Hymenobacter tibetensis: one gene and its partner. The protein of the gene in region 2 interacts with the protein of the main gene of each other region in a pairwise test. Links are inferred from orthologs where the notes say so. Each region holds a gene or a part of one and is shown on either strand. Other genes may lie near its edges. The genes, in order: MTX78_RS01275 and MTX78_RS15755.

Region 1 (15,956 bases), 3.6 Mb from region 2 along the record:
CAGTCGCATCGTTCAGGACACCGGTACCGGCGGCGCCTACCCTTGCTCCACCGACCGGATTATATGGGCTACGGCAGCCTGGGAAATCTACGTGACGACTGGCGACGAAGAGTGGCTGAAGCAAGTGTACCCGATTATTAAGAACACCATTGAGGACGACGAATTGGTAGCATACGCTGCCAGCAGTGCAACGGCAGTGGTGCAACCGAGCCAGGCCACAGAACACAGCGAGGGGAACCCGGTTGGCCGCCTGACAAACCTAGTACGTGGGGAATCATCGTTTCTGGACTGGCGCGAGCAAACGTACCCGGAGTGGATGCAGCCCGCCGACATCTACGAATCAGAAAGCCTGGGCACAAACGCGGCGCATTATCAAGGCAACAAAGTGCTGGCTTTGATAGCCCACAAGCTAGGCGAACCGGATGTGGCCCGGCTTGCTAACGCGCGAGCCGACCGCATCAAAGCAGGTATCAATCAGCATCTGTGGCTGCCCGACAAGGGCTACTACGGGCAGTATCGTTACGGCCGCGTGTTCCAACAGACTTCACCTAAGTCGGAAGCCCTGGGAGAAGCACTGGCTGTGTTGTTTGAGGTAGCTGACGAGGAACGCAGTAAGTCGGTGGTAGCCCACACCCCCGTTATGGACTACGGGGTTCCGTGCATCTACCCACAGATTCCGGGTGTTTTACCGTACCACAACAACGGGGTGTGGCCTTTTGTGGAAAGCTACTGGGGGTTGGCGGCAGCCAAAACCGCCAACGAAACTGCCTTCATGGAAAGTATAGCCGCAGTCACTCGGCCTGCTGCTCTGTTTCTAACCAACAAAGAAAACTTTGTAGCCAGCAACGGGGATTTCGCTGGCACGCAAGTGAATAGCAGCGTAATGCTATGGAGTTTATCAGGCACTCTGGGACTGGTGTATAAAGGTTTGTTTGGACTGGACCCGCAGGCGCACGGCCTTACATTCCGACCGTTTGTGCCGCACGCTTTGCAAGGGACGCGGCACCTCACGGGCTTTCGGTACCGGCAAGCTATTCTTGACATCGAGTTGCACGGCTACGGCAACACCATCCGAACTATTACGCTTGACGGTGCCCCTTTGCCACAAGCCACCGTGCCGGGCAACCTGACGGGGCAGCATACCCTACACATCGAACTAGCTAACGAAGCGGTACCCGTTGCTTCCCAACACAAAGTGGCCCACCACGTCGCGCCGATAACACCGTCGGTGACATACGAGGCGGGCTGGGTGCGCTGGACTGCAGTGGCAGGTGCGCAAGCGTACCAGGTGCTCTGCAACGGCAAACCTGTGGCTCGCACCATCGACACTTCTTTCCCGGTACCTTCTCCTACTGTTTACACCGAGTACCAAGTGCTGGCAGTGGACACGCACGGCTTCGAGAGCTTCGCCAGTGAGCCATTGTTGATAGACGTCGAGAAGGTTCGCTACGTCTTCGAATTCGATGCTGCCTGTCCGCCCTCCAACGAAGCATGCCAGGGCTACACAGGTAGAGGTGTTGTGGAAACCAGCACCAGCGTCAACCAAACAGTTTCGGTGCGTGTCGATATTCCGGTTTCTGGCCTGTACGCCGCGGATTTTCGCTATGCCAACGGCAATGGCCCCATCAACACCAGCAACAAGTGCGCTATCCGGACACTACGCAACGGGGAGCAGTTCCTTGGCACAGTGGTGCTGCCACAACGCGGCGCGGAGGAATGGTCGAATTGGGGATTCAGCAATGCCGTGTTGGCTCCCCTGCTAGAAGGTTCTTACGTGCTAACGCTCAGCTTGGAACGGGCCAACCGCAACATGCATGGCGAGGTCAATCACGCGTTGCTAGACCATCTTCAACTAACAAGAATTCAGTAAGGCGTATTAATACTTTTTTAACATACTAATACTATACTGGCTTTAATGCATAAAAACGCATATTGAATTGGATTGTAAAATTTCAATAATAAATTATTAGCGAAACCTACGCAACCTGCGTAAATTCGCTGCGTATCTGGTATCCCATTTATCCTCCTAAGCCCATGAAGAACTCTGCTACCTTGCACGACATTCAGACCGAAGGCGACATTAAGACGCTGGTGGATACGCTTTGCTACAAAGCCACCAACGACACGCTATTAGGTGCCAGCTTTGGAGCCGCTGCTCGTATTCACTGGCCGCATTACCTTACCACCCAGTATCATTATTGGAGCAGCACCTTGCTTGGCAAAGGCCAGTCAGGCGGTGACCCATTGCCCGAACAAGTGGTACTGCCACGTAGCGGTGCACACATCGAGCATTGGCTACAGCTGTTCTCAACAACTGTTGAAGAACACTTTGTTGGCTCCAAAGCAGAAGAAGCAAAAAACGTAGCGCGTCAAATGGCTACGCGTTTGGGTATTCTTCGCTCGCGGGAGCTGCCAGTAGACTAACCTACGCATCACGCCCGCCCAATTCCTTCCTTTTAAAGTTCCACCCAACGAAAAGCCTCCTTGCAGTACGCAAGGAGGCTTTTCGTTTTCATCTGGGTTTTGAAGGGAATTTACACGCCGAGCAGTAGGCGGGTTGGATCTTCGAGCAACTCCTTCACACGCACCAAGAACGACACCGACTCGCGGCCGTCGATGATGCGGTGATCGTAGCTCAGGGCCAGATACATCATGGGGCGAATTACCACTTGGCCATTCTCTGCCACAGGACGCTGCACAATGTTGTGCATGCCCAGAATAGCCGACTGCGGCGCGTTGATAATCGGGGTGCTCATCATCGAGCCGAACACGCCACCGTTGGTGATAGTGAACGTACCGCCCGTCATTTGCTCGATGGTCAGCTTGTTGTCGCGGGCCAGCATAGCGAGGCGCACCACTTCTTTTTCTATGCCTTCAAACGACAGCTCTTCGGCATTGCGAATAACTGGCACCACCAGTCCTTTAGGGGCTGATACGGCAATGCTGATATCACAGAAGTCGTTGAACACGATGTCGGTGCCATCGATCTGGGCATTCACCGAAGGCCACTCTTTCAGAGCCACGCACACAGCTTTGGTGAAGAACGACATAAAGCCGAGGCCAACCCCGTTTTTCTCCTTGAACTTGTCTTTAAATTTGGTGCGCAAGTCCATGATAGGCTGCATGTTCACCTCGTTGAACGTGGTGAGCATAGCCGTTTCGTTCTTCACTGACACCAGGCGCCGCGCTACTGTCTTGCGGAGGTTGCTCATCCGCTCACGGCGCTGGTTGCGGTTGCCAGAAGCAGGCTGAGCGGCTTCCGCTGGCTTGACAGCTGGGGCAGGGCTCGATGCAACAGGCGCTACGGCCGGGGCAGCGGGCTTTGCTTGCGCATTTTGCGCGTCTTCCTTGGTAATACGACCGTCGCGGCCGGTGCCTTGTACGTCTGCAGCATTAACCCCTTTCTCACCAAGGATTTTGCCGGCGGCCGGTGAAGGTGTGCCTGTAGCATAGCTGGTAGAAGCCGAGGCGGCAGGAGCAGCGGCTGGAGCGTTCTGAGCTGAAGCAGGAGTTGCGGCCGCAGGAGCAGGCGCAGCGGCAGTTGCTCCACTGCCGCCTTCAATACGCGCAATAGTAGCACCGATGCCAATGGTTTCGCCTTCTTTCGCCGCGTGACGTAGCGTACCACTTCCTTCGGCCGGTAACTCAAACGTTGCTTTGTCTGACTCCAGCTCGGCAATAATTTCGTCGCGCTGCACTTGGGCGCCGTCTTCTTTCAACCACTTGGCTACGGTCACTTCCGTTATGGACTCGCCCACTGCCGGAATTTTCATCTCTACAGTTGCACCACCACTGCTAGGCGCGCTGGCTGCTGGAGCGGCCACAGGCGGCGTAGGCTTGTCGGCCGAGCCTGAGGTTGAGCCGCCGTAGCCGCTTTGGTCGCTGGCCTGCGGGTTGTCTTCGCCTTTGGTTAGGGGGTCAGCAGCCGGGGCCACGGGGGCGGCAGGAGCAGCTTGCGCCGCAGGGGCGGCGGCAGGAGCTGCCGCGCCGTTAGATGACGATGCGCCGTCGCCGCCGATATCGGCGATTACGGTACCGATACCAATGGTTTCACCTTCCGCCACGCGTATTTTCAGCACACCGTCGGTTTCGGCCGGTAGCTCAAACGTTGCCTTGTCTGATTCCAGCTCAGCAATTACTTCATCGCGCTTCACCGTTTCACCGTCCTGCTTCAGCCATTTGGCAATGGTTACTTCGGTGATGGATTCGCCAACGGCGGGGATTTTAATTTCCAGACCCATAAGTGGGAAAATTGAATGGTTTCAGGGTGGGTGAGAAGGTATTGCGGAAAGCAACTGCAACAAAGGACACGAATCGCACCGATACTTGCCTTCATAACCAAGCAAATCCAAGCCATTGCCCTCCGTCGGTGTGCTCGAAACCTGCATGCCGAACTCATGTGTTGGGCATGCAGGTTTTACATGGCGGCGGACAGTGGCTTGCGTTTGCTGTTTAGGTTATCATCCATGATACGCCGGCGGTTACCAGCCTATCCGTGAGTGGTTGGAGCAGCTTACCCGTAGCTCTTTCGAGGTGGTGCTACCTAGTCTGCTCGTTGGGCAGTTGCTGCGGTTTCTTTGATGATGGTATCGGCTACAGCCTCTCTTGGCTTGTCGAAAGCACGGGCCACGAGTTCCTTCTGTTCTTTCACATGGACCTTGTTGTAGCCGGTAGCGGGCGAAGCAGAAGCTTTGCGGGCAATAACATCCTCTAATTCGCGACGCATGAAGCGAAGCATGAAATTCCAATAGCCCATATTTTCGGGCTCTTCTTGAACCCAGTACACCTTGGCTTTCGGATACTTCGCCAGCTCAACATCCAGTTGCTTTTTAGGGAACGGATGCAGCTGCTCTAGGCGCACAATAGCTACATCCGTTCGGCCCGAGGCATGCTGTTCTTCCAGCAGGTCGAAGTAGACTTTGCCTGAACACAGCAGTACGCGCTTCACCTTTTTGGCTTCGGCAAACGTGTCGCCGAGCACTTCGCGGAAGCTACCGCTCGTGAACTCCTCTACTGGCGATACGCACAGCGGATGGCGCAGCATCGACTTCGGCGACATTACCACCAACGGCTTGCGGAACTCCCACGTCAGCTGGCGACGCAGCGCGTGGAAGAAGTTGGCCGGCGTGGTCATGTTGGCCACTACGATATTGTTTTCAGCAGCGAGCTGCAGGAAACGCTCGGGGCGGGCGTTGGAGTGTTCCGGGCCTTGGCCCTCGTAGCCGTGGGGCAGCAGCATCACTACTCCGTTCATACGCTGCCACTTGCTCTCCGACGACACCACAAATTGGTCGATCATGGTTTGAGCACCGTTAGCGAAGTCGCCGAACTGTGCTTCCCACACCACCAGTGCCGTAGGGTTGGCCATGGCATAGCCGAACTCAAAGCCTAACACGCCATACTCACTCAACAGAGAGTTGTAGATGTTCAGCTTCTCTTGGCCTTCCTCGATATGGTCGAGAGAAGAGTACGGAGCGGAAGTCTCAGCGTCGTGCAGTACGGCGTGGCGGTGCGAGAACGTGCCCCGCTGCACATCCTGGCCGCTTACGCGTACAATGTGCTTTTCGGTCAGCAACGACCCGTATGCCAGCAGTTCGCCGGCGGCCCAGTTCAATACGCGCGTTTCAAAGAACATCTTACGACGTTCTTCAATCAGCTTCTCGATCTGCTTGAGCGGGCGAAATCCTTCGGGCAGCGTGGTTAGAGCCTTGCCTACTTTGGCTACCACTTCCTCACTAACACCTGTTTGCGGGGACTGCTCGAAATCCTCGGGCTTGCTGCGGCGCAGGCTGCGCCACTCGTTCTCAAGCGCTTGGTAGTTGTAGGGCAGCGGCTTTTGCTTCACCAAGTCCAAACGAGCCTGGAGCGTTTCACGGAACTCTTTGTCCATCTGAGCGGCCAGCTCGGCATCTACATCGCCGCGCTCCACCAACGTGGTATTATATACCTCCCGTGGGTTCTGGTGCTTGCTAATGATGTTGTAGAGCGTGGGCTGGGTGAACTTGGGCTCGTCCGACTCGTTGTGGCCGTGGCGGCGATAGCACACCATATCAATGAAGATATCGGCATGGAACTCCTGCCGGTATTCCGTGGCTAGGCGTACCGCAAATACCACTGCTTCCGGATCATCGCCGTTGACGTGAATTACGGGGGCGTCAATAATTTTTGCAAGGTCGGTGCTATAGATAGAAGAGCGGGCGTCCTCGAAATCGGTGGTGAAACCTACCTGGTTATTGATAACGAAGTGAATGGTACCGCCCGTTTTGTAGCCTTGCAGCTGCGACATCTGCGTTACCTCAAACCCGATGCCCTGGCCCGCCAACGCGGCGTCGCCATGAATCAAGATGGGCAGCATCTTGTCGTAGTCGTTGGCGTAGCCGTGGTCGAGCTTGGCACGCACGAAGCCTTCCACTACGGGATTCACGGCCTCTAGGTGCGAGGGGTTGGGTGCCAGTTTCAGGTTGATTGTCCGGCCGGCGGCGTCCACTTGGCTGCTATAGCCCATGTGGTATTTCACGTCGCCGTCGCCCATGGTCAGGTCGGGTACGGCAGTGCCCTCAAACTCCGAGAAGATTTGCTCGTACGTCTTGCCCATGATGTTGGCCAACACGTTCAGACGGCCGCGGTGGGCCATCCCAATCACTACTTCTTCCACGCCTAGCTCAGCGCCGCGCTGAATAATAGCATCGAGAGCCGGGATAGTGGTTTCGCCGCCTTCCAGCGAAAAACGCTTCTGCCCCAAGAACTTAGTGTGCAAAAAGTTCTCGAATACCACTGCTTCGTTCAGCTTGCTGAGGATACGCTTCTTGTACTCGATGCTGGGGTTGAAGCTCAGCGAATCTTTTTCCACTTTCCCACGGAACCAGTCGAGAATCTGTGGGTCGCGGATATACATGTACTCGAACCCGATGGTCCGGGTGTATACCTTATCTAAGGCCGATACGATGTCGCGCAGCTTAGCGTCAGGGCCAAGGCCGATTACCTCACCGTTCTTGAAAACGGTATCGAGGTCGGCTTCCCCCAAGCCGAAGTCGGCGAGGTCGAGGCGGGCTTTGCGGTCTTTGCGGGCGCGCACCGGGTTGGTGTTGGCGCGGAGGTGGCCACGGCTGCGGTAGGCATGAATCAGGTTGCGCACTTGCGTTTCCTTGTCAGCCGATACCGTGTCTACAGCACGAACCTGACCGGCATCGTTGGTAGAGGCCGTGCTAGCCAATACCCCTTCGCCGGTAGTTTGCGGCACCCCATCAGCGTATTGCTGTGAGAAATCAAAGCCCTCGAAAAACTTGCGCCAGCCGAAGTCAACCGATTCCGGGTCGTTCTTGTAAGACTGGTAGAGTTGGTCGATGTAGTCGCCATGGGCGTTGGCGATATAAGAATATGCATCCATGCGGTGGGAGCTTGTAGGTCGGGTGTAAAGGTAATGAGCCTGACTGTAAGCCAGAAACCTGTATTCGAGTACACGAATACGCTTCACTATCATTATTTTACATTCAAATCTGCTTTGTTAAACATCCAAAACAGAAAACCAATCTATTCAAAATAAAGCAGAAAGCCCTTTCTCAACGAAGGAAAGAGCTTTCTGTTACCAGTGAATCAGAGTTATTGCCTGGCGCAATTCATGCATGATAAGCCGGTAGAAAGTGGCGCGGAAACCGCAGGAAATTTGTTCTGCGCTACTTTCTATTGACTTCCGAAAACAGCTTTTATACTATTGTGGCAGCTTCATCTTAAAGATGTAGTAAGGCTGATCCTGTTTACCAAGGCCTTTGTTCCAAGTAGGCGTTTTATGAATGGCCGATGTTGTAACATATAGCATGTCGTCGGGTCCAAAGGCAAAGGTATCAGGCCACTCCAAGCGTGGGTCTTGCACAACCGGCTCTATTTTGCCGGCTAGGGTGCGGCGTACAATCGAGTGGTTTTCGAAAGCCGTCATGTACAGATTGTTCTTGGCATCTATTTCCATCCCATCGCAAGCTGGTACCTTGCCTAAATCCTCGATTTGCTGGCTTAGCTGCGCGTCCGTTAAGGCCGGGTTGCGGAGCGCTTCGGTTTTAATGCGATACAGGGCGTAACTGGTTAGCGGCTTCCAATACAGGTACTGCATGTCTTGGCTTAGCGCAATACCATCGGCATTGAAGCGGGCCTTCTTGCCAGTTGGGTCAACCAGTTCCTTGCCGTCAGCTTTGATGTTGAGCGTAGTATCGCCGAGCATGGAGGGGTGCTGGTTGAGCAGCTTGCGGGACTTGCCGGACTTCAAATCAATTACCACCAAGCTGCCAACTCCAGACTCTGTGATGTAGGCATAGTTGTTTTGCGTATCGATCCGCACGTCGTTGAGGTAGGACTTGCGAGGCGCTACACTTTCGGGCACGCTTATATTCTGCACCACCTTATTGGTACTGGGGTCAATCTTAACCAGTTTTGGGCCACCAACTACGGTTCCTTTCAAACCGGGCGAAGCTGGGTCAAGCACCCAGAGCATACCGGTTTTGTCGGCGTATACGCTCTGTGGGCAGATCCAGTGCTTTTGGGGTTCGTTGCGCACGGTTTCGTTCCAGGTACACCAAGTGGCATCCGGATACGGCTTAACGGAACCGTCGGTGCTCACTTCAGCCACCGGATTTACGGGGTTGTTGTCCCAACGCGGAAAATCGGCAAACACCCGGCCGTCGGGCAGTACGGCTACGCCCACCATCTGTGGCTCCCGGAACCCGGCCACCACTTGGAGCGGTGAGTTAGCGGGTGCTTGTGGCCCAGCCGTACTTACTGAGTCGGTGGAGGCAGTACCACCGGATTGGGTGGTTGGGGAGGACGGGGACGAACAGCCACCAGACACCAAGGCTGCGCCCAGACCAACTGGCAGCAACAAGGCGCCGACAGTGCGAGGGTTGAAAAAAGATAACATACGATTTTGGTTGTGCAAACTCCCTACGACACAGGATATCAGCGCGTAAGAAGCGTGGTTGAGGTTGCTGGTAGATACGACTAGTAATGCGCGAAGTTGGGCCAGCAGGCCGCTTTCACCAGAGGGTCAGGGGATCCTAAGCTGGTGCACAAAGACGAGTTGCTTGCACATAGCCGCCTCCACGGTGGAATAACCACTCGAAAACGAGTTCTAATAATTGCTGTATCTTTGGCCCCTCTTAGCGCTCAAAAACATATAAGTACAAAATTTTATAACTATTATCCGATTTTACAGTTTAATTCTTGCTTGAAACGCTTAATTCAGCCTTTCGGCTGTTGACATAAAATCAGGGGCAACCTTTTCTGAAAAGAAAAAGTTATGCTCCTCCCTTGAAGCCGAGTCGGGCCGGCTGTCTATCCTCTCCAGACGAAGTGAGAGTACACGAACCCAACCGTCATGTCTATTGCTTTATTCCTGCTGACCTTTCTTTTTCCTCCTCGTACTATTTCCACTCCCGCGCTAGCGTTGCCTTCCACTGTAGCCAGCCTTAGCCCTCGTTCGGTACACGTAGCGGTACCAATCCAGCCTGTTCAACGGCCTCCCCGCACCCTGTCGTACACCGTTACGGCTACTACCTACTGGCCTGAACCCGGCCAGACCGACAGTAATCCGATGGAAACTGCTGATGGTTCCATCATCCCTACCCGCCACTCCAGCCGCACCCGTTGGCTGGCTGTATCCCGCGACCTGCTCGAAGGTTCGGGCGGTCCTTTCCGCTACGGCGAAAAAGTCCGCGTCCAAGGCATGTCTGAAGCATTGGATGGCGTGTACATCATTCATGACACGATGAACCGCCGCCACCGCCACTGCGTGGACGTGCTGGTAAACGAGCGAGAATGTAAGAATGGCCTCGAAGGCCGCTGGAGTGAAATAAAGCTTAGCAAACTTGCTCCAAAACCCGTTTGGCAGGCTAGCTAGCCGCTAAATTTTGCTCCGTTCCACCCTCTTCAGGGTAACGCGCCAGTAGCCGAGGCGCACCATCTGCATCATATAAGAAAGAAAGCGGCTGATCAGGTTCGCGCATAATTTCTTCCAGCGGGATATGCCACCGCTTCCACATTTCCAGTAAAGATTGCCCGTAGGCAGCATTGTCCCATGGGTTGAAGATGTCGCCGGTTATATCGTCGATCAGCGTATCCATGACTATATGCGTAGCTCCTGGGGCTAGTGCACGCGGATAATAGTCGGGTACTACATTGAGGATGTAGGAGGCGTAATACACGCGCGCCTTAAACTCTGCTACTTGCACTGGGTGCAAGGGCCGGAGAGCATCCTGATACACGCGGCGCATGGCCTGCCGGATGATACCATTGTCCACTAGGCAGGCAGTAAGCACCGCATTATCTAGCTTGATGCTGAAGGTCAGCGTACTTAAGTCGTCGTCGTACTCGAACGGCATGTCGTCTTGCGTCTGACTTACTTCTAGCACAAACACCGATGCGGGCGAGAAATCATCGAACTCAACAGGCACTCGCAACGCTTGGAACGCCTGGAAAAAGGCTTGAAACCGGCGTAGCATCTGCGCATTTTCAGCCAACGGATACTGCGGTACGGCCAGTGGTTCTAGCTCATTAAGAATCTCGGTTACCAGTACGCCATACATCATCTTGCCTAGCCACAAAAACAAGGTTTTGTCGCCGAGAGCCCGCAAGCTTTCCACTCCTTGTTGCGCAGCTTCTTCCACTTCCTGCTCTAACGGCTCGACGTGCTTAGTCCGGCACTGGGGGCAACAAGGAATGCGTAAGTCGTTGAACTGCACGATGCTTAAATCCAGCAGCTTGATCTGACGCTCGTGCAAGTTGTAGCGCGTCATCAGCCACTCGGCGAAGACGGGCACCGAATCTGCACGCGGCATAGTGGGCGTACCACACAAAAAGCATTGCTGCGGCCCAAAACGCATACCGTCGAATGGGTCGTAGAAAGTGAAATCGTTGGGAGCCGGAGTGGCAGCAGAAGCAGACATAAGCAAGCAACCTTGAATAAAGGCCCGCAAAGGTAACCACACAGAACCCGCAGATGGAAGCCTACGTGTTGATCCGCCAGTGACAAACCCTAGAAGCAGGTTAGTTGCTTGCCTCAACCACAAACGAAAAAGCCCTGGCCACATAAAGTGACCAGGGCTTTTTTCTGTGCTATGGCTTGGCCTAGCGAGAAAGAGAAGAGCCCATTTTGATGAGCACTTTGCTTAAATGACCGAGTGGCCCGGCATAATCGCCCGTTGACTCATCGGCTACCTTGGCGGTTTCGGCGCCTAGGGTAGCAATGGTTTCGGCTAAGTCATGCGTTTGGGTGTCGGAAGCAGTGAGTTGCTCGCGCAGCGTGGCTAGCTCCTGAATGATTTTGGCCAACCCAGGGCGCTCAGAGGATTGTAGAACAGCTTCCCACCGCTCGATTTCAGCCAACCCGTGCTGGTCGCGCTGGTCGGGTACCCCCGCATTGAGCAAGGTAAGAGTGTCTTCGAGCAGGGCACTATTCTGCTGGTCAGTTACGCCAAGCGGTACATTGGGCGTAGCAGGCGTCTGGGGAGTGGAAGCAGTGGAATCCATGGGAATATGAAGTCGGTGAGCGGGAGAATCAGCTATGCTATACTTGCTCGCGGCCGGAAAAGTTGAGTGCGCCCCAACATCTGCTAGGCGCGCTGCTGCCAGAACCGGTCTGCTACCCTACAGTATAGTATCTGGGCTAGCTGCTTGTCTGTAAGCATACTGGCGCAATGGCGCAGTTACCGATTTCAGCTAATAATTATTGGTACTGTTGGGTTACTTTTTCTGGGAAGCAACATAAAGAGCAGGTTTGCTTCAACTCTTACTCTTAACGTTCTCTATCCATGAAAATGTCCTTGAAATCTTTGTTCGTTGCTGTTGCTGTTTCTTTCTCTGTTGCTTCGTGCACTGAAGCCGGCAAAGAAAACGCAAATGCTGCTGCCGAAAACACCGAAGCTGCCGCTGAAAACACTGGCGACGCCGTGGAAGTGGAAGCTGAAAATGCTGCCGCTGCCACCGAAAATGCAGTAGACAAAGCTGCTGCAAACACGGAAGCTGCTGCCGAGAAAGCAGGCGACAAAATCGAAAACGCTGCCGAGAAAACGGCTGCTGAAACCGAAGAAGCTGCTGCTGAAGCCAAAGCCGAAATCAAAGACTAGTTCCTAGTGAACTACGCGGGCCGCGCGCGGCCGGAGTACTAGGCGGTGGTGTACGAGTGTATCTACCATGCCTAGTACTCCGGCTGTGGGCGGCCCTCTTTTTTGTGCTCTCTCGGCTACACGCTTTGTTTCTTTGCTTCCGTTTCGGTGGGAGCATCTGCTAGCTCTAACAGCACTTCATAATACGGGCGCTGCACCATGCGGGCCTGTAGCCAAGCGTAGAAGCTAAGAGCCTGCAAATCTTCGCGCTGCAGCGGCAAAGACTGCGGCATTTGCTCTACACGCTTGGCAAAGCCAGGGTGCTGCAAGGCCTGCGGATTATCTATAATCTCCCGAACCAGGGCCAAATAGCTGAGCACGTACGCGTAGGGTCCCCCATCATCAACACCACTCCGTTCCCGCAACAACCGTTCGATAGCGCGTAACCGGTTGAGAGCTAAGTCAGCGTTGCCCATTTCGAATTGCGCCAGCATTTCCCCGATGTTTTTGTTGATCAGCCACTCCAACCCCATTTCTTGCTCGCACCAATGGTCGGAGCGGCCTATCCCGATGAGGGTGCGGTTGGTTTTAGCGAACTGGCCTTCGGCAAAATAGTGGAAAGCCAGCCCTAAGCGCGCCGTTAGCTCGTCGCGGGGTGCTAGCGTGGTCGTAGGGCTCAAAATCTGTTCCAGCAGCCGGATGCTTTCGGCATTACGACGCAGAAAAGCGTAGTTGGCGGCCAGCAGAAACGTGTAGCGAGGGAGCCACTCCGCGCGGCAGCTTTGGCCTCCTTCCTCCGCCAACGCCTTTCGCATGAGCTCCAGGTACCGTACTGCCTCCTCGAAGCGCCGCACCCGGTACAAGGCGTGGGCAATCATGTAAAGCAGCCCGATCTGATAGTAGCGGTGCGCTGGCTGGAACCCGTGCCGCTTTTCCATGAGATGGTAGCAGCGCAGCACAAACGGGGTGAAGGAAGCAAAATCTCGGCGCACAAGCATGGCATTGCGAGCAATAGACATCAACCGGTAGAGCACTGCTGGCCGCCGTGCAAAAGCCTCCTGCAAGTCGTACTCGCGGAGTACCTCTTGCAGAATACCATCGAAGGCTTCTCCTGCACGGCCTTTCACACGCGCTTGGCGCAGCCGCTGCCGAATCAGACTGTCAGCAATACCGGCGCGCTCCTCCTCGTCGGCGGCCTTCTTGTTGAGGTGGCGCTGCCGAATAATGTCTTCTAGTGGGTCGGCAAACTCGCTGGCGGCCTGCGCAATTTGGAGGTTGTACACGGTGTTAAGCAGCTCGTACTGCTCGTTGAGCCGGGCCAGCTTTTCGGCTTTGCGCAACGTGGACCACGCTAGCCGCGGTACGCCGGCTTCAAAAAGGTATTGCGCCAGCGTAAGCAACCCGCGCACCGATGACGCCGCCGTAGGATCGTGCTGGCGCTGGCGTAGCAAGAGAAAGTCGGTAAGATGGCGCAGTAGGCGTTTGCGCAATGCATAGTAGGCCGTGGCGTTTGGCTGGTCGGCGTACAGACGGGTCAGCAGCTGAGGCGTGGTGTATTCCTTGGGGTGCAGCAGCAGCTCATAGAGGCGCAAGTCCATGCGCCCTTTTTGCTTGCGCTTTTGCCGTTGAATAAACTGAGCGAAATCCTTGCGGTCCTCGGGCGAGAAAGTAGCCAGCGTAGTTCGCAGGTCGTCCATAATGGGCTTAGTCGGATAAGATATACATCGTGTAGAAACCTCATTCCCAACAAGTAAAAAGCAGGGGTGAGTGTCACACTCCTAAAGAAAACAGCTTGTTTTCAATATGCAAGCTGACTTAGCGCATTCGAAGGGTACAATCCTCATGGCTACCCACCGCTACAGCAAGTGGAGCTAGTAAGGAATGCCAGCAAAGATGTAGTAGAACATTATACTGCCGCCTTTTTGGGCGCAAAAATGGCTGCTCACCTGAAAAACTTTCCTCTTTGTTGGCTGAGCGTGAAGCTTAACCGTATAGCCTGTTATCTCCCACCTTAACACCTACGATCATGGACGCTAATAACAACGGCATCGACGACAGCACCGAACTGCGCACGCGCGGTAACTGGAACGAAATCAAAGGCGAAGCCAAGCAGAAGTGGGGCAACCTCACCGACGATGATCTTGCCTACGAAGAAGGCAAGCAAGACGAGTGGTTCGGCTCGTTGCAGCACAAAACCGGTGAAACCATTGATGACATAAAAGCGTGGTTCAAACGCACTTTTTAAGTACCTGCAGTGGTTCTTCTTTTGAAAGACAATTGCCTTACACTTTCTAGTGTGAGGCAATTGCTTTTACAGGTGGCAGCTGACTAAGGAATATTTTTATTCTTTTTCTTGGAAACAATTTTCATATACCAAGTATTACTATAGTCAATGCCTTTATATTTGCAACAAATACGGCCTCTTTCACAACCATATGAGGATTAATCCAGAGGAACTACGCACCCTGGGTAATCCGGCTTTGTTGCGACAGCCGAAAACCGCTTTCTTCTGCTCGCGCCAATACCCGGAATCCATTGAACGACCCACGTACTTGTGGGCTTTAGAGCAACGCTATGCGCACAACTGCGTGGTATCGGGGTTCCATTCCAAGCTAGAGCAAGCGGTGTTCCGCTATCTGCTTCAGGGCACAGGTCAGCCCATACTATATGCCTTAGGGCGTGGTATTCAGCCTAATCTGCGGTTCGAATACGGCAAAGAAATAGAGGCTGGCAACTTGCTGTTCGTGTCGCCTTTTGAGAGTACAGTGCGCAGCATCACGGCCGAAACCGCGGAAATCCGCAACATGCTGGTGGCAGACATGGCCGACCAGTTTTTTGTCCCCTACATGACCGCCGAGGGCAACATTGACCGGCTGCTCAACCACCCGCTGGCGAAAGGCAAGCCCGTTTTCACGTTGGATCTACCTGTTAATCAGCCACTGATCCAACGCGGCGCCCGATTATATTGCCCAATGGGGGCGCTAGGACGCAGTACCGGACGGTATACCCCTCCCCGCTCGCCTGCCATTTAACCTAAACAGGTACTTTTTGCGTACCACAGGCATTCTCTCCCTTAAGTGATGCCTTATGTCCGTAGCTAACTCAATTTCATCTGCTGTCTCTGCTTCCCCTTCTGCGGGCATCAGGGCACTGGCGCGCTTTGGCTTCGCAGCCAAAGGAGTGGTATACCTGTTGGTAGGTGTACTAGCACTGCTGGCTGCTACCGGCCAGCGCGGCGGCCAGACTGCCGACAAAAAACAGGCAGTCCAAACGCTCCAGGACCTGCCTGGTGGGCCCGTACTGCTAGGTATTATTGCGTTTGGTTTGCTGGGCTACATTGTGTGGCGCTTCGTGCAAGCCATCCGCGACACTGAAAATAAAGGCTCTGGCGCCAAGGGTATTGGGCGCCGGCTGGGCTACGCCGGCAGCGGGCTACTGTACGCTAGCTTGGCGTGGTACGCGGCGCAATTGGCAATGAACGGCTCTGCCTCCGAAGGCGGCAACAGCCAACAGACATTAACCGCGAAAGTATTAAGCTGGCCCGGTGGCGACTGGATTATCATGGCCGTGGGACTGATTATCATCGGTAGCGGTATCTACCAGATTATCAGAGCGTATTCCGGCAAATTTCATAAGCATGTGAACTCCAGCAATCTGCCAGCTAACCAGCAAAATGTTGTGTATCGTACGGGCCAGGTAGGTTACACGGCACGTGGCGTGGTCATGGCTATTATCGGTTACTTCTTCGTGCAAGCCGGTCAACAGTCGCGTGCATCAGCGGCTGGAACTACCGACGAAGCATTTGATTTGCTGGCCACAATGGGCCCCTCGGTACTGGGTGTGGTGGCACTGGGCTTGATGGCTTATGGC
Region 2 (15,436 bases):
CGCGGATTGTCGCCGTAAGGCAGGCCCTCGATCATGCGTAGGTACTGGTCGCGGTTGACGGCCAGCTGGCGGCCGGCTTGCTGCTCGGCTTGTTGGGCCAGCTTTTTCACGTTGGTGTAGCGGTCGGCAGAGTTGGGGTGCGACGAAAGGAAAGTGGGCACCGTAGCGGCCCCGCTGCTTTGCTCGGTGCGCTGGAGCGTTAAGAAGAAGTCGGCCATGGACGCAGGGTCGTAACCGATCTTGCTGGAGTACTTCACGCCCAACTTATCGGATTCGTTTTCGTCGTCGCGACCGTATTTAAGCAAGCCTAGGCCCACTACTTGTGAGGCAGGCTCCGCAATAGACGCCACCCGCCGCGAAAGGATGGACCCCAACAACAGTGCTCCGTTGGCAATAGTGGAACGCGTTTGCTGCTTCTGGCCGTGGCGGGCTGTAATATGACCGATTTCGTGGCCGAGCACACCGCTGAACTGCGCCTCATTGTTGAAATGCGCCATAATGCCCCGCGTGAAGTACACGTGGCCATCAGGGGTAGCAAAAGCGTTGATGATGGGTGAATCGACGATGGTGAAGCCCTTCACATCAGCTGGCCGATCGGAAATCCGGCCCATCTGCATGCCTTTGTTGTCGATGTAGCTTTGGAGGCCGGTATTGTTGAGCAAGCCGAATTGGGCAATAACCTGTGGGTCGGGCTGAGCGCCCTGCACCGGCGGCGGGGCAGGCAGCACCACCGATTCGGTGGCGGCTAAGCGGGAGCCGGCTAGCGGCAGCAACAGGGTTAGCGTAAGTCCGGTGCGCAGGGAGTGGGAAAGAAGAGTAGACATAAGAGCAGGGAGAAAGTGGAGCACAGCAACAAAACAAGTCTGCAACGAACTCCATAGGGCGAAAGGTTACGCGGCCAGATCAATGGCCCCTACTATATACCCATTGTCGTGCCAGATTATCGCCCGCCAACAGCACCTCCCCTCAACAGAGCCCCCGGCGACGCCTGCTATTGCCGGTTGTTTACATCCAACGACTGATAGCCAATCAGCAAGTCGGCGCGGGTTCCGGGCGGACGGTAATAGACCAGTAGGTCGTATTGGTTTTCGGTTTCCTGGTGGCTACCCTCCCACACGGCGCTGTTGGGGCCCTGGGGTGTTTGGGTGGCGTAGATATAGTTGTAGTAGCCTTGCTTGAGCAGGGCCTGCCCTGTGTAAAGCTGCGTCTCGACATTGTAGGCCAGCTTGAATTCGTCTTTGAACTGCCAGTCGTTGAAAGCACCCAATACGTAGACCGGGCCCGCCGCGGGCTGTTCGGCTTTCAACTGAAACGTGACGTTAAGGTAGTCGGCATTGGTGGCGCCGTTGCCGTACTCGCGGCTTTCAATTACCCGCTGTCCGTTGATGTCGTCGAACTGGGTATAGGCCTGATTGGCCCGTGAGGCGTCTAGCTGCAACAGGGCCGTACGGGGCGAGGCCGTGGCGTCTAGCTGAGCCACCCCAATGCCGATGGAACGGAACGTACGCAGGTCGAAGAAGCGGAACTCGCTTAGCGCCGGGAAGGCATTCTCGAAGTTGAAATACTGGTAGTCGAGCTGACGCTCCGCGTCGCGCACAAAGGTGGGACGCAAGCCGTACTTGGCGTTGTCCCAGCGGAAGTTTTGGCGCAGCACCACTTTCACTTCCTGCGCTGGGTTAACCAGTTGCGTGTTGTAGCGAATGCCGAAGTCGATTTGCTGCAAGGTGTAGCGCTCCGTACCTGCCACCGGAATACCCTGTTTCATGGCTATCTGCACGCCATTCTCATACACCAATAGCCGCCGGGTCAGGAGCGGCGTGTTGCCGTTGCCTTGCACCACCAGCAGGTAATTACCGGAAAGCTTTACGCGCGGCACTTGCAGCCGGTAGTGGAAGTAGGGCACCTTGGTGTTGACGGAGGTGCGGTAGTTGGTAAACAGAAACTCGTTTATCTCGGTCAGAAACTGCATATCCGTCAGGATAGACGGTTTCCAATCCACATCGCAGTGCACGAGTTTGGCGGTAAGGCGCTGGCTTTGCTCGCCTACAATATCAAACTCCAGCAGGATAGGCTGCTCCTGCGTGATGGGTACGATAGGCGGGGTGAAAATTTCGTTGGTTGATCCAGAGGCCACGTAGCACTGCACCGAGCGCACATCCGAGTCATAGATATAGTCCTGGTAGCGCAGCGTTTTGTCGGCGTAATACTCAGGGGGACGTTGTCCGGTGCTGGTGGGACGCCGAGCGGCATTAGGGTCGGTAATGGGTGTACCGAGCGGCACGCAGGCTGTAGCCAGCAATAGAAAGGAAGCGAGGTAGGAGTAGCGGGGCATAGAGGCGAATGTAGCGCGAACTTTCAGTTTGTAGGCGGTGAATTGCAACGAAGGGACACTGGAAAACAAGTGCACGCCACTGCGTAACAATTGCTTCATCATGTATTCATCTAGTGGTAATATAGACGTAAACCAGACGCAATAGTGTGTTTCTAACTTGCGGCCTCAATCAACGGTTCAAAAGCCACCTATGAAACACACTCCTACCCTTTTTGTAGCTGCCTTGCTAAGCGGCGGAAACGCCTTAGCACAAGTTGCCTGTCCCACGCTTCCCAACGATCATATCAGCCGGTTCACGTCGGTGATGCCGTCCAATCAGCCGCAGGATTTGCGCATTCCCTCGACCCATACTTTCCAGATGCTGGCGCAGGGCAACATGCCTTACACCAACGCGGCAAACGGCAACATGCTGGAGTCTTTCGACTTCACGGGGTATGCCCCCATTGCGGGCAGCAGCACCAACGGTTACCTCTCCATCAACCACGAAGGCTCTGGCACCACCTCGGGCGTAAGCATACTTAACTTGAACTTCAACGCGGCTTCTAAGGTGTGGAACGTGTCGGCCAAGCACCCAGTGGATTTCGCCCCCGTAGCTGGCACCATCAACAACTGCTCGGGCACCGTTACGCCGTGGAGCACTATAGTAACCTCCGAGGAAAATACTGGCCCGACCACTCCCACCGACACCAACAATGACGGGTACATGGACTCGGGTTGGAACATAGAAATCGACCCGGTTACGCGCACTGTGAAAGATCAGGACGGCGACGGTAAGCCCGATAAGCTGTGGAAGATGGGGCGCATCAAGCACGAGAATATTGTGGTAGCTGCCGACCGCCGCACGGCCTACGAAGGCGCCGATGATGGTTCTGTCAACAGCTTTGTGTATAAGTATATAGCTACTACCCCCGGTCAGCTTGGCGACGGCACGCTTTACGCCTTGAAACTGGACGGTGCCATCGGCACAAGCACCACCGGCACGTGGATCCAAATTCCTAACTCGACGCCCGCTGAATGCAACACCACGACGGCCACTGCCAGGGCGCTGGGCGCCACTAGCTTCAACGGCACAGAAGACATTGAAATCAGCCCCGTGACCGGCCAGATTTACTTTACGGCGAAAGGGACTGGCCGTACCTACCGTTTCACCGACGGCGCTACTGTTAGTAATTTCGAAATTTTCGTGGGCAACCCAGTTGGCGTTACCAACCAAACGTACAACATCAACTACGGTACTGGCACCATAGCAGAACCTTGGGGCACTGGCAACGATAACCTTACCTTCGACTCGCAAGGCAACCTGTACGTGTTGCAGGATGGCGACCGTAACCACGTGTGGGTGGTAAGACCTTGCCACACCCAAGCCAACCCAGCCGTGGAGATTTTCGCGGTGACGCCTGATGGCTGCGAGCCAACCGGCATGACGTTCTCGCCCGACGAGAAGTTTCTCTTCATCTCGATGCAGAGCCCTGGCGCGAACACCTTGGCTACCATAGATGCCGCCGGCCAATCGGTGGTCTTCAACAAATCTACGGCGCTTGTTATTGCTCGCAAAGGCGTACTGGGTGCGGCACTAAGCACCTCGAAAGGCAAAGCCGAACTGGCGCAGGCCGACGTGTATCCGAACCCAGTAAGCGGAGCCGAGCTGAAGCTGCTGCTCACCCACAGCCAGAAAGAAACGGCCACGCTAACGGTGTACAACACGCTGGGTGCCCGCGTACTGGAGCAGCCGGCAACCTTGACCCAGGGCGTAAACACGCTGAAAGTGCCGGTTAGCAAGCTGCAAAGCGGCCACTACAACTTGGTTATCAAAACGGCCACCACCACCACAACCCGTCCATTCATCAAGCAGTGAGGTCCCGTCTGATTTCCTTACTAACCATTCTATTTGTTGCCCTGCACGGTGTGCAGGGCAACACTTGTTTGGCGCAATGTGCTCTGAAAACCTCTTTTTCGCTAACCCAAGCACTAACCCAGTCGGGCTGCGTCATCGAGCTTAACCTGCGGGGCCAGAACCTGGAGCTGCTGCCGCCGAGTATGGGGCAGCTCCGGCGGTTGCGGATGTTGTTTGCCCACGAAAATCATCTGCGCTACCTCCCCGAGAATCTTACGCAGCTGGATAGTTTGCGGGTGCTGTTTCTCAACAAGAACAGCTTGCTGGATTTGCCCCCGACGCTGGGCAAGCTGCACCGGCTGCGCCAATTGCAAATAGAGCAAAACGTGCTGAGAGAACTGCCGCCCAGTGTTGGGGAGCTTGATAGCCTGCACTACCTAATGAGCGCCTACAACAACTTCACCTCACTGCCCGAGCAGTTTGGACAGTTGGCCGAGCTGGAGTATTGCGATGTTTCGCACAATCAATTGCTGTTTCTGCCCGCTTCTTTCAGCAGGCTGCGCAACCTGCGCTACGTGTACCTGAACGACAACAAGCTGCAAAGTCTGCCCACTCAGCTCGGGAGTTTAAGTAAGCTGGAAGAACTGAACCTGTCCAACAACCAGCTAGAGCAGCTTCCCGCCAGCATCGGCGACTGCCAGAGCCTGAAGGTGCTTATTCTGTCTGGCAACCAACTGAAGACGCTACCCAAGAGCTTAGGCAACCTAAGCAAGCTGGAAATACTGATTCTCAACGACAACCAGCTCACAACCCTGCCTCGCTCCTTAAGCAAGCTGAAACAGTTGAAAACCATCATTGTGAAGCAAAATGCCTTCACGCCCGCCGCCCGCCGCCAAGCCGAAACGGCACTACCGGGCGCTAAACTTTATTTTTGATGTTTTTTCGCTCAACTAAACACGCCACGTTCGTCCGGCCATTGCTACTTGGGCTGTCGGTGCTGCTGTTCTCGTTTGCAGTGCTGCGCCAGCCGCCAGCCGAGCAAGTAAAAACCTATTATGAAACTCATCTGCGCCAGATGCATACCATCCTGGCGCACTTTCAGGCACGTACTTACCAAGCTGATACCACTGAATTGCGCGCCGAATTTGCAGCTTGCCGGATGGCGTACAAGCATCTGGAATTTGCCGTTGAGTACTATTATCCGCACGCGGCGTCGCGCATCAATGGCGCTGCCCTGCCTGAAACCGAACCGGGTGAACCCGGCGAGGTCATTCCGCCTACCGGCTTTCAGGTGCTGGAAGAGTACGTGTACGCCGCCCCCGACAACCGCGCCAACCGGGACTTAATTCATCAGGAAATCGACAACCTGCTCTACCAAGTGCGCCAGCTTGAGTTGCAGTTGCCGTACCTGGCTTTTTCGGAAATAGAACTATTTGACGCCCTGCGGCTGAACCTGTACCGCCTAGCTGCTAAAGGGGTATCCGGCTTTGATTCGCCGGCCGCTCATGCGTCACTGTCCGAAGCCGCCGTTACGTTGAAATCCAGCCGGGAAGTGCTGGCGATGTTCGACGTACCAAAAACCCTTACCACGCAATTAGCCCGTTGTGAAGCCGCCGTAGCTAACCCCAAGCAGGACTTCAACAGCTTCGACCGGGCCCGATTTTTCGTGCGCTACTTCAACCCGGCGCTAGCGGCGCTGCGGCAGGCCCAAGTACAACAGCATATTCCGTTTGTAGCCGCCAAGCGCGCCGTGCGGGCCGATGCCGGCGGTTACTTTGTGGCGGATGCCTTCGACCCAACATTCTTTGCGCCCACTGATGCTGCCGCGCCTACGGCGGCCGTGTTGAAACTGGGAGAAGCCCTGTTTAAAGAACCACTGTTATCGGGCCGAGGTGGACGTTCGTGCGCCAGCTGCCACGTACCCGGCCAGGCCTACACCGATGGCCTAAAAGTGAACAGTTCGTTGCTGGCTGATGCCGGGCTGGAGCGCAACACCCCTACCCTACTCAACGCCGCCCTCCAACCCGATCAGTTCTATGACAGCCGGGTGCACTATTTAGAAGACCAGGTGCACGCTGTCGTGTCCAACAAGGCCGAAATGGGAGGGCAGCTAAGCGAAGCGCCCGCGCTACTTCGCAAGAAGGGCGCCTACGCCAAGCTGTTTACCCAAGCCTTTGCCGCAGAGAAACAGCCTGTTTCTGAGCGCAACATCCGGCGTGCGGTAGCTGCTTACGTCCGCTCCCTCGTGCGCCTCGACAGCCGCTTCGACCGGTACCTGCGCGGCGACACCGCCGTACTCAGCGGCCAAGAGGTGCTCGGCTTCAACTTGTTCATGGGCAAGGCACAATGCGGCACCTGCCACTACATGCCTCTCTTCAACGGCACCGTGCCGCCCCTCTACGACAAAACAGAAAGCGAAGTACTAGGCGTGCCCACCGCCGCCGACACCTTGCACCCCAAACTGGACACCGACCAAGGCAAGTTTCTACTCTACGGCGTTGCCCACCAAAAGCATGCTTTCAAAACGCCCACCGTCCGCAACGCGGCTCTTACGCCACCCTACATGCATAACGGTGTGTATCAGACGCTGGAAGAAGTAATGGACTTCTACAACAAAGGCGGCGGAGCAGGCATGGGCCTGTCCGTACCAACCCAAACCTTGGCCGAAGACCGGTTGAACCTGACCAAGACCGAACAGCAGTCCATCATTGCCTTTATCAAGTCATTGAACGATACGCGGGAAGTGGCTTACTGAGGTGCCCGCTGGCAGCACCTACACCCCTCCTTGTCACTGACATCAACTACGTTTGTTTTAGAAGAGTACAGCCGGGCTCCCCTACACTACCTACAGTTTACACCAGGTAGTGTAGGGGAGCCCGGCTGTGCTGATATTGGCCTTCTCGTATTATTGGTTACATATGCTGCGTCACTCTTCTATTGCCCACCTGCTGGACGAAAGCTGTAAAATCTAGAATAAGCCATTATGTTGATACTGCTCGTTTGCTAGTGTTTAAAACAAGGCCAAAGCGCATCACAACGGAAGCTGCATTCTTTAGACACTTGTTTTATTGAAACCCTCCAAGCGTTAGAAACTGCTCTATTATGAAGCGTCGTAAATTTTTAAAGGGATTCGCAGGACTTACTGGACTTGGCTTTGTAAGTGGGCTTTACGCTTGGCAAGTAGAGCCCTTCTGGCTGGAATTTGTTGCCTTGGATATGCCAATCAAAAATCTACCTAAAGAACTGATTGGAAAAACCTTAATACAGATTAGTGATATTCATGTGGGTAAACGTTTTGACCACAAGTTTATAATTGAGTCTTTCGAAAAAGCCAAGACGTATGATCCTGACTTTGTCGTTTACACCGGTGATTATGTAAGTACTTATAAAGACGAAGTTCAGTATAGGGAATTAGAAGAAACGTTATCGAACTGTGTAAAGGGAAAAATTGCTACAGTCGGTATTTTAGGGAATCATGACTATGGTAAAAATTGGGGACAAGCTGAGGTAGCAGACAAAATAGGGCTACTGCTTGAAAAGAACGGCATTACGCTCTTACGGAATGAGCAGAAGGAATTTGCAGGGTTAAATATTATTGGCCTCGACGACTATTGGGGATTAAACTTTAATCCTCAACAGATTCTAACTGAATACAACAACGCTAAGCCATCAGTTTTACTGTGTCACAATCCTGATGTTTGTGATTTGGATGTGTGGAATGGATATGAAGGCTGGATACTAGCGGGTCATACACACGGTGGACAATGTAAACCACCCTTTCTGCCACCACCTTTGCTGCCGGTTAAGAACAGTAAATACAGTTCAGGAAAAATAGAGCTTTCAAATAATAGAACCCTCTATATCAACAGGGCACTTGGGCACTTATGGCAAATTAGATTTAATGTAAGACCTGAAATAACAGTATTTAAATTATCAGCGACATAAAGCAAAAACCTCGGCTAATAACAATATTGCTAATCCGCATCTAAACGACGACCGCCTGGCTCTTGTGGCAATAAAAAAAGTCCCGAAGGAAGCATGTAGCTTCTTGCGGGACTTCTGTTTTTCACCTGACAGGTTTTACATTTCTGCTAGCATTTCCCAACGGTCATTGAGTTGGGCCAGTTCTTTTTTCACCTGCTCGAATTTAAGCGTGGCGTCCTTTAACTGGGCGGCGTTCTGGTAAATCTGCGGGTCGGCAAGCTGCTTTTCGTAGACGGCCAGTTCCTTTTCCCGCTCGTCGATTTTCTTCTCCACATCAGCCAACTCTTTCAGCGCCTTTTTCTGGTCGGGCGAAGGAGTTTTGGCTGGTGTAGTTTCCACTTTCTTCTCTTCTTTCGGCAGTGGCTTAGGCGCTGAGGGCGAAGGTAAGCCGGCTTTCTTGGCGGCCTTTTCCCGGTCTTCCTGCCACTGCTCATATTCGGCGTAGGTGCCGGGGTATTCCTTTAACTGGTAGTCTTCGATGTACCAGATTTTGTTGGCCACATTCTCCACGAAGAACCGATCGTGGCTGATGACGATGTAAGTGCCTTCGTACTGGTCCAGGGCCTGAATCAGGATGTTCACCGACTGCATATCCAGGTGGTTGGTCGGTTCGTCGAGGAGCAGGAAGTTGGCTTCCGAAATCAGGGTTTTAGCCAGGGCCACGCGGCTTTTTTCGCCTCCGCTGAGCACCTTGATTTTCTTGTACACTTCCTCGCCCGTGAATAGGAACGAACCCAGTACGGAACGCAGCTCCATTTCGGTGCGCCGCGAACCAGCCTCAATCATCTCCTGCAGAATCTCGTTTTCGATGCGCAAGCTTTCCAACTGGTGCTGCGCATAGAACGACATGATGACGTTGTGGCCCAACTGGTGGTTGCCGTTGGTGGGTGCCTCTTGACCGGCCACCAAGCGCATCAGCGTGGATTTACCTTTGCCGTTGGCTCCAATGAGGGCAATTTTGTCGCCCCGCTCGATGTGCACGTGCGTGTCGCGGAAGATGATTTTCTCGCCGTATTTCTTGCCCACGTGCTCCATGCGCAGAATGTGGCGGCCCGGCGTTACGGTGAAGTTGAACTTGATGTTCACGCGGGCATCATCACCGGCTACGTCCTCGATGCGCTCCAGTTTGTCCAGGGCTTTCACGCGGCTTTGGGCCTGCTTAGCCTTGCTGGCCTTGGCCTTGAACCGCTCAATAAACCGCTCGGCCTGCTTGATTTGGGCCTGCTGGTTCTCGAAAGCGCCTTTCTGAATCAGGTTACGCTCTTCTTTTTCCTCGATGTAGTACGAATAGTTGCCAGCGTAAGGCACCAGCTTGCCGCCCGTTACTTCCACAGTGGTGTTAGTGGTGCGGTCCAGGAATTCCCGGTCGTGACTCACAATGATAACGGCGCCTTCGTAGCCCGCCAGGTAGTTCTCGATCCACTTGATAGACGGCAAGTCCAAGTGGTTGGTTGGTTCGTCGAGCAGCAGCAACGAGGGTTGCTGTAGCAGGATTTTGGCCAGCATTACGCGCATCCGCCAGCCACCCGAAAACAGCTTCAGCGGCTTCTGTAGCTCCTCGGTGGTGAAGCCGAGGCCTTCCAGAATCTCTTCGGCGCGGGCCTGCATGGTGTAGCCACCCAACGATTCGAAACGTTCCTGCAAATCAGCCAGCTTCTCGACCAAGTCGTCGGTGTAGTTGGTTTCGAACTCCTGCAGTACCACGTCGATCTTCTTTTGCACATCCAGAGCCTCGGCAAAAGCCTGCATGGCCACAATCAGGATGGGCTCGTGCGAATCGTAGCTCAGCAAGTCCTGGTTCAAGAAGCCAAGGCTTACGTCCTTGCTCATGGAAATGCTGCCACCGTCGGGCTTGTACTCGCCCACCAGAATGCGCAACAGCGTGGATTTGCCCCGACCGTTCAAGCCAATCAGGCCGATTTTGTCTTTGGGCTTTATGTGGAGGTTGGCTTTGTCGTAGAGCGTACGGGAGCCAAAATGAAAGTCTAGGTCGCTAATCGAAATCATCCTACTTTGCTATGAAGCTGCAAAGGTACGGTGTTGTTCCTAAAAGTATATCTATAAACGATGCCAGAATAGTTCATTTCTATAATATTACCTCAACCTTCGTTATTCACATCATCAATAATTCTCTTTAAATTAGCTTGATACTCATTTATAAGCACAGCCATCGAACTGAGAATATTTAACAACCTTTCAAGGCTCGTAGAAGCTTCTCTTCTTGCTTTTATAACGCTGCTACTTAACTTTGGAAAACCATCTACAGCATTCTTAAAAGTTCTTATTCCAACTTGAGCATTAGATATATTATCAATAAAAATATCAAAATGTTTAAAGGCACTTACTATTGATTCCTTATCAAGAATTATCATTTCATAATAATACTCAAGAGCATAGGAATATTGCTCGATAGCTTTGTTGAAATTTATTTCTAGACTATCTAATTCAGGATTTATATTATTAGAGAAATCAAGTAGATCACTTGCTATAGAATTTAACATGGCTATTTTAGCAGAGGTATCAATAGGCAATTTCGAAGCCTCTAGATATGACAAATTTTCTCCTTGCTTAACAATTCTATTTTTAACTATATCAACGTTGCTAACAATTTTAATCAAGTTGTCATTCCCAAGCCCAAAACACCTTTCTCCCTCATAAAGGTAATCAAGAACTCCTCTCTCGTCTTCTAAGTTATTCAAATCAACGTTGCTTTTACTTACTACCTCCTCATTTTTGAGCTTGTTTAGTTCTATAGTCTCTTTTGATTTCTGTTTGTTTTGTATTTCAAAAACCACTCTAGGTAGTTGTATTTTTAATAATTTTTCAAAATCCCTTACACTATCATATGGAAAATAATATAATCCCATTTCCGATACAGATTTTTTAAACGTCTTAACTAGAGAAAGTTGATCGATATCTATATCGTCAAGGCTTAAAGGTGCTCTGTTACAAAAATAGAACATAACATAAGGCTCGTCTTTATTATGCCTTGATTTTTCATACGCTCTGTTAAACTCCTCTTGCGTCCCTGAATCATAGCGTTTTGTAGGGGAGCCGAATTTTTTCCACATTATCCCAAGAAATATATCATAATCTTCACTCAATTGGTTATTAATTACATCTTGCCCGTCTTTGCCTAATCCAGGATTAGTATGAGTTTCCCATCTAACGAGTTCTAACCTAATATTCATGTGCTGCCCAGAAGTTAAATTAAATTCATTTATCACCTCTTCTGCAATTCCACGTTCGTCTGCAACATCTTGAGGTGATGCCAGAAAAATTTTCATTAAGGTTACAGTCTTTGCCATGTCTTTTTTTAGATACAAAAATTTGTATTGTCATTAAACTCCCTCAAACACTTCCGCCCACTCTATCTGCAGCTCTGGCAGCGTAGCCACCGGAATCAGGCCGGGCGTGTAGAACTCGCCGCGCAAGGCGTAGTGGCCGTCCTCGCTTAGCAGGTACACCACTACTTTTTCTGCTCGGGCGTTACCATTCAGTATTCGTGCACACCTACTTCTTCGTAGAGGTCGAATTTCTCTTTCGTATCACGTGCCACAGTGCCGGGACTCAGGATTTCAATTATCCAGTCGGGGGCACCTAGGCAACCTCGCTCGTCAAGCTTCTGTGGGTCGCAGATAACGCAGATGTCGGGCTGCACTACAGTTTCTATGCTGGCGTCGCCGTTGGGCGTGGTACGGGTTAGGCGCACATCGAAGGGTGCATGGTACATCTTGCAACTCTTGCCGCGTAGAAACTGCATAATGGGCAACTCAATGTTGCGCGTTATATCCTGGTGGGCGCGTTTGGGCGCGGGGTTCATTAGGCGCACTTTGCCCCGAATCAATTCCACCCAATCGGTTAGCTGCCACGTCAGGTAGTCGGCGTAGGTATAGCGGCGCGTCAGGTCGAGTTGAGAAAGCTGCGTTATGGGTTCCATAGCTGGGGCAGTCGGGAGTAGAGTAAAGATATACGAGTTCGAAGTGTCCTAAGCTGGTTGCTGATATCAATTCCTGGCGCTGCTCAAACCGCCCACCACGGCCGCCGTACAACGGAGTATGAAGCCCTTCCTCCTGCTTTTCGTTCTTGTTGCCCTGGCTGCCTGCACATCCGAGCGCGAATCGGCGGGGCGCAACCGGGAGGAAGTGGTACCGCCCACCGTGAAAGGTGAGGTATCCACCACGGAAGCAGTGGGCGAAACGGGCCGCAACCACGGCTATGTCCGGCGCTTGTATCAGGACAAGGGTCGCTACTACATCACGGTGGATTACATCCAGTTTCTGAGTGGGGAAGCCGCCGTGGCAGCAGCTCGGCGCAAGGGCGATGCGCAAGAAGAAGTAGTGAATGGCGACACCATCTATTCTGTGTTCGATGACCATTACATCATCAACGACGATGCCCAACAGCGGACGTTGCCGTTGGGTGAACAAGCTTTGTTCACGCTCTGGGACACCTCCGGCGACTTGCGCCAGTACACCGCTACAGCAGCAGAAATGCTGGAAAAAAACCAGGAGATGCTGCGTTACGTGCCCTTCATGGTGGAAACCAAGCAGGGCACCGTAACGAATCTGACAGAGCAGTACGTGCCCTGATTTGCGGCCGTAACAGACCTGTTAAGCGTTGCGTAGCGCTCTACTTCAACCGCCGAATGGCTGCTTTGATACAGCATAGTCGGCTATGGCACGCCAAGTTGTCGTATAAGGAACATCTACCACTCTTATTTTCATCCTGACTATGGCAACCACCAAAGCACCAGCCGATACCGACCAACCACTTGACGAACGCTCCACCAATGCTGCCCAAGGCAAGCAAGACGGTGGCGTAGTTGGCCAAAGCAGTGGCCGCCCCAGCTACGGCACCGGCGGCTACGAACTGAACCTAGACGCAGAAGCCGGTGACGAAGGCGGCTCCGGCAGCGCGTCTTCTTCTACTAGCAAAGCCCCACACGAGTCGTCGGAAGACGATAAGTAACTGCTTGAACCGAGCACAAGCATTACGAGAAGGAGCGCGAAGCATAAGCTTCGCGCTCCTTCTTTTTGAGGGCTTAACGGCTGGCTTTATGCAATTGGCTTTCCTGTATTTCCTGGTAAATCTTGCGGGTTTCCTTGACCTCTATATGGAGAGCTTCGCCATAGGTTAGGATGGCGCCGGCGAATAGCTCTAGTTCGGTGTCGGACTTATTGGAATTGACGTCTAGCTGCAAGGAGGTGGGCGTATGGTATGGAAAGGACCGGGCCTTCTGGAAGGTTTGGCTGATGATATCGGCCGGCAGCACAACTCCTTTTTCGTGCGCAATAGCCGCTATTTCCTGCATGATAGCCTGGGCCCGCTCACGTAAGCTGCTGTCTTCCTCGACCTGCCCAATCGACTTGTTGTAGCGCGCCGATACCAACCCGAAGCTGGCAATAAAGAAGAACTTAGTCCAGATGGCGGGGAATGCATCCGGCTGATACTCGATGGCAATGCCAGCATCGGCCAGGAGACCAACTACGTGTTGCGGTTGATACGCGGGCCGCTGCGGATCCTGCCCGACAATAATTCTACCTGGGTTGCCTTTGTGTTCTACTACCCCCTTTTCTTTGATGTGCGAGGCAACGTACACGCAGGCGGGCAGCACACTAGCCGCCGGAATAATTCGGCGGATTCGGTCGTAGATGTCCACGCCGTTCATTAGCGGCAGCAGCACCACATTATCGTGCAGAATTGGCTTTAGCTCGGTACAGATTTTCTCTAAATCGTACTCCTTGACGCAGATAACCACCACATCGACATCTGCTAGCTCCGCAACGGCTTGTACTAGCTTGGCTGGGCGGGTTACGCTGTGAGGATGTTCGGGCGAGAGCAGTGTTAACCCGTGTTCCTTCACGGCGTCGTAGGTTGCGCCACGGGCTACAAAGGTGATGTTGACGGCAGGATCGGGCGCATAAAACTGCGCCAGCTTAAACCCGAAATACCCGCCAACTCCCCCAAGTCCGACAATAGCCAGTTCTGTTGTTTTCATCTTGTCTTGTGCACTACCAAGATAGAAAGTGATTCTCTAGTTGCTGGTGCTAGATACAAAAAAGCCTCCCGAACGTGATTCGGGAGGCTTCTTATCGAGCAAGCTTTTCTACCCTACAAACGGCGGCTGGAACTGCGGCGCAATCCGTTTCTTCGAGGCTTGCTCGTAGGCGTACGCAACCGTTAGCAAGGGGCCTTCCGAGTAAGCGCCCCCCACAAACGACAACCCAACGGGCAAGCCATTGACAGCGCCCATCGGGACGGTGATGTGGGGGTACCCCGCCATAGCGGCAGGCGACGAAGAACCAGGGCCGCCGCCAGCATCGCCGTTGATTAGGTCGATGACGCGGGCCGGGCCGGTAGTGATGCCCACGATAGCATCGAGCTTGTTGGTACTGATGGCAGCATCGAGCACCTGCCGGGCCCCGAGGTGCGACTTACGAAGGGCAGCCTGGTATTTAGGGCTGCTTAGGCCTTCGAGCTTCTGCGAGGCTTCCAGGATTTCTTGCTGGAAGAACGGCATGGCCTTGGGCTTGTTTTGGGTGTTGAAGGCAATGACGTCGGCTAGCGTTTTGACGGGCATATTAGCCGTGGCTAAGTACTTGTTGACGCCGTCTTTGAACTCGTACAGTAGCACGTCGTACTCGGCTTCCCCGAAGGCGTCGCAGGGCTCGTCTACTTTCACTTCCACTACCGTGGCGCCTTGGGCTTTCAGCAGCTCTACTGCTTGCTTGAACAGCGGAATAGAACCAGAAACGCCCTCTAAGTGCCGCTTCTCGATACCTATTCGCTTGCCTTTAAGGCCATTAGCATCCAGGAATTTGGTGTAGTCGGGTTGAACTTTGCCGGCGCTTTCGTTGGTCACGGCATCGGCAGGGTCTTGGCCGGCTAATGCGCCGAGCAGAATAGCCGCGTCGCGCACGTTGCGGGCCATGGGGCCGGCGGTGTCCTGCGTGGCGGAAATAGGAATGATGCCACTACGGCTCAGCAACCCCACCGTTGGCTTGATACCCACGAGCCCGCAGCACGACGATGGCGACACAATAGAACCATCCGTTTCGGTCCCAATAGCCACCGCGCACAAATTGGCCGACACCGCCGAACCCGAACCGGCGCTGGAGCCGCTAGGCGTACGGTCGAGGATGTAGGGATTCTTGGTTTGGCCGCCGCGGCTGCTCCAGCCACTGGTGGAGCGCGTAGAGCGGAAGTTGGCCCACTCGCTCAGATTGGTTTTACCAAGTAGCACGGCCCCCGCGTCGCGCAGTTTCTTGACAATGAAAGCATCT

The links.
Region 1: the proteins of MTX78_RS15755 (region 2) and MTX78_RS01275 interact in binary tests that used the Escherichia coli proteins (3 or more experiments, as listed by UniProt). The link is inferred for Hymenobacter tibetensis from one-to-one orthologs.

The regions. Positions count from the first base shown.
Region 1 is NZ_CP094669.1:313,377-329,332, reverse strand. Bases 4,344-7,765 are described here. They hold MTX78_RS01275 (2-oxoglutarate dehydrogenase E1 component), read right to left. Parts: upstream 7,388-7,765; coding sequence 4,544-7,387; downstream 4,344-4,543. Other genes in these bases: MTX78_RS01270 (SMP-30/gluconolactonase/LRE family protein), read right to left, coding at 7,709-7,765. In the rest of the region: MTX78_RS01290 (MGH1-like glycoside hydrolase domain-containing protein), read left to right, coding at 1-1,870; MTX78_RS01285 (group III truncated hemoglobin), read left to right, coding at 2,035-2,424; odhB (2-oxoglutarate dehydrogenase complex dihydrolipoyllysine-residue succinyltransferase), read right to left, coding at 2,535-4,241; more of MTX78_RS01270, read right to left, coding at 7,766-8,905; MTX78_RS01265 (RlpA-like double-psi beta-barrel domain-containing protein), read left to right, coding at 9,362-9,883; MTX78_RS01260 (hypothetical protein), read right to left, coding at 9,876-10,928; MTX78_RS01255 (hypothetical protein), read right to left, coding at 11,110-11,511; MTX78_RS01250 (hypothetical protein), read left to right, coding at 11,799-12,107; MTX78_RS01245 (hypothetical protein), read right to left, coding at 12,224-13,783; MTX78_RS01240 (CsbD family protein), read left to right, coding at 14,113-14,331; MTX78_RS01235 (hypothetical protein), read left to right, coding at 14,522-15,118; MTX78_RS01230 (DUF1206 domain-containing protein), read left to right, coding at 15,174-15,956. UniProt on the Escherichia coli protein: E1 component of the 2-oxoglutarate dehydrogenase (OGDH) complex which catalyzes the decarboxylation of 2-oxoglutarate, the first step in the conversion of 2-oxoglutarate to succinyl-CoA and CO(2).
Region 2 is NZ_CP094669.1:3,942,992-3,958,427, forward strand. Bases 7,703-10,604 are described here. They hold MTX78_RS15755 (ABC-F family ATP-binding cassette domain-containing protein), read right to left. Parts: upstream 10,158-10,604; coding sequence 8,247-10,157; downstream 7,703-8,246. Other genes in these bases: MTX78_RS15750 (metallophosphoesterase), read left to right, coding at 7,703-8,111; MTX78_RS15760 (DUF4062 domain-containing protein), read right to left, coding at 10,250-10,604. In the rest of the region: MTX78_RS15725 (M48 family metalloprotease), read right to left, coding at 1-824; MTX78_RS15730 (type IX secretion system plug protein), read right to left, coding at 992-2,434; MTX78_RS15735 (alkaline phosphatase PhoX), read left to right, coding at 2,523-4,187; MTX78_RS15740 (leucine-rich repeat domain-containing protein), read left to right, coding at 4,184-5,101; MTX78_RS15745 (cytochrome-c peroxidase), read left to right, coding at 5,101-6,921; more of MTX78_RS15750, read left to right, coding at 7,269-7,702; more of MTX78_RS15760, read right to left, coding at 10,605-11,458; MTX78_RS25280 (hypothetical protein), read right to left, coding at 11,492-11,620; MTX78_RS15765 (Uma2 family endonuclease), read right to left, coding at 11,647-12,090; MTX78_RS15770 (hypothetical protein), read left to right, coding at 12,209-12,742; MTX78_RS15775 (hypothetical protein), read left to right, coding at 12,885-13,121; MTX78_RS15780 (ketopantoate reductase family protein), read right to left, coding at 13,195-14,151; MTX78_RS15785 (amidase), read right to left, coding at 14,260-15,436. UniProt on the Escherichia coli protein: Genetic data indicate it may be involved in ribosome assembly or function.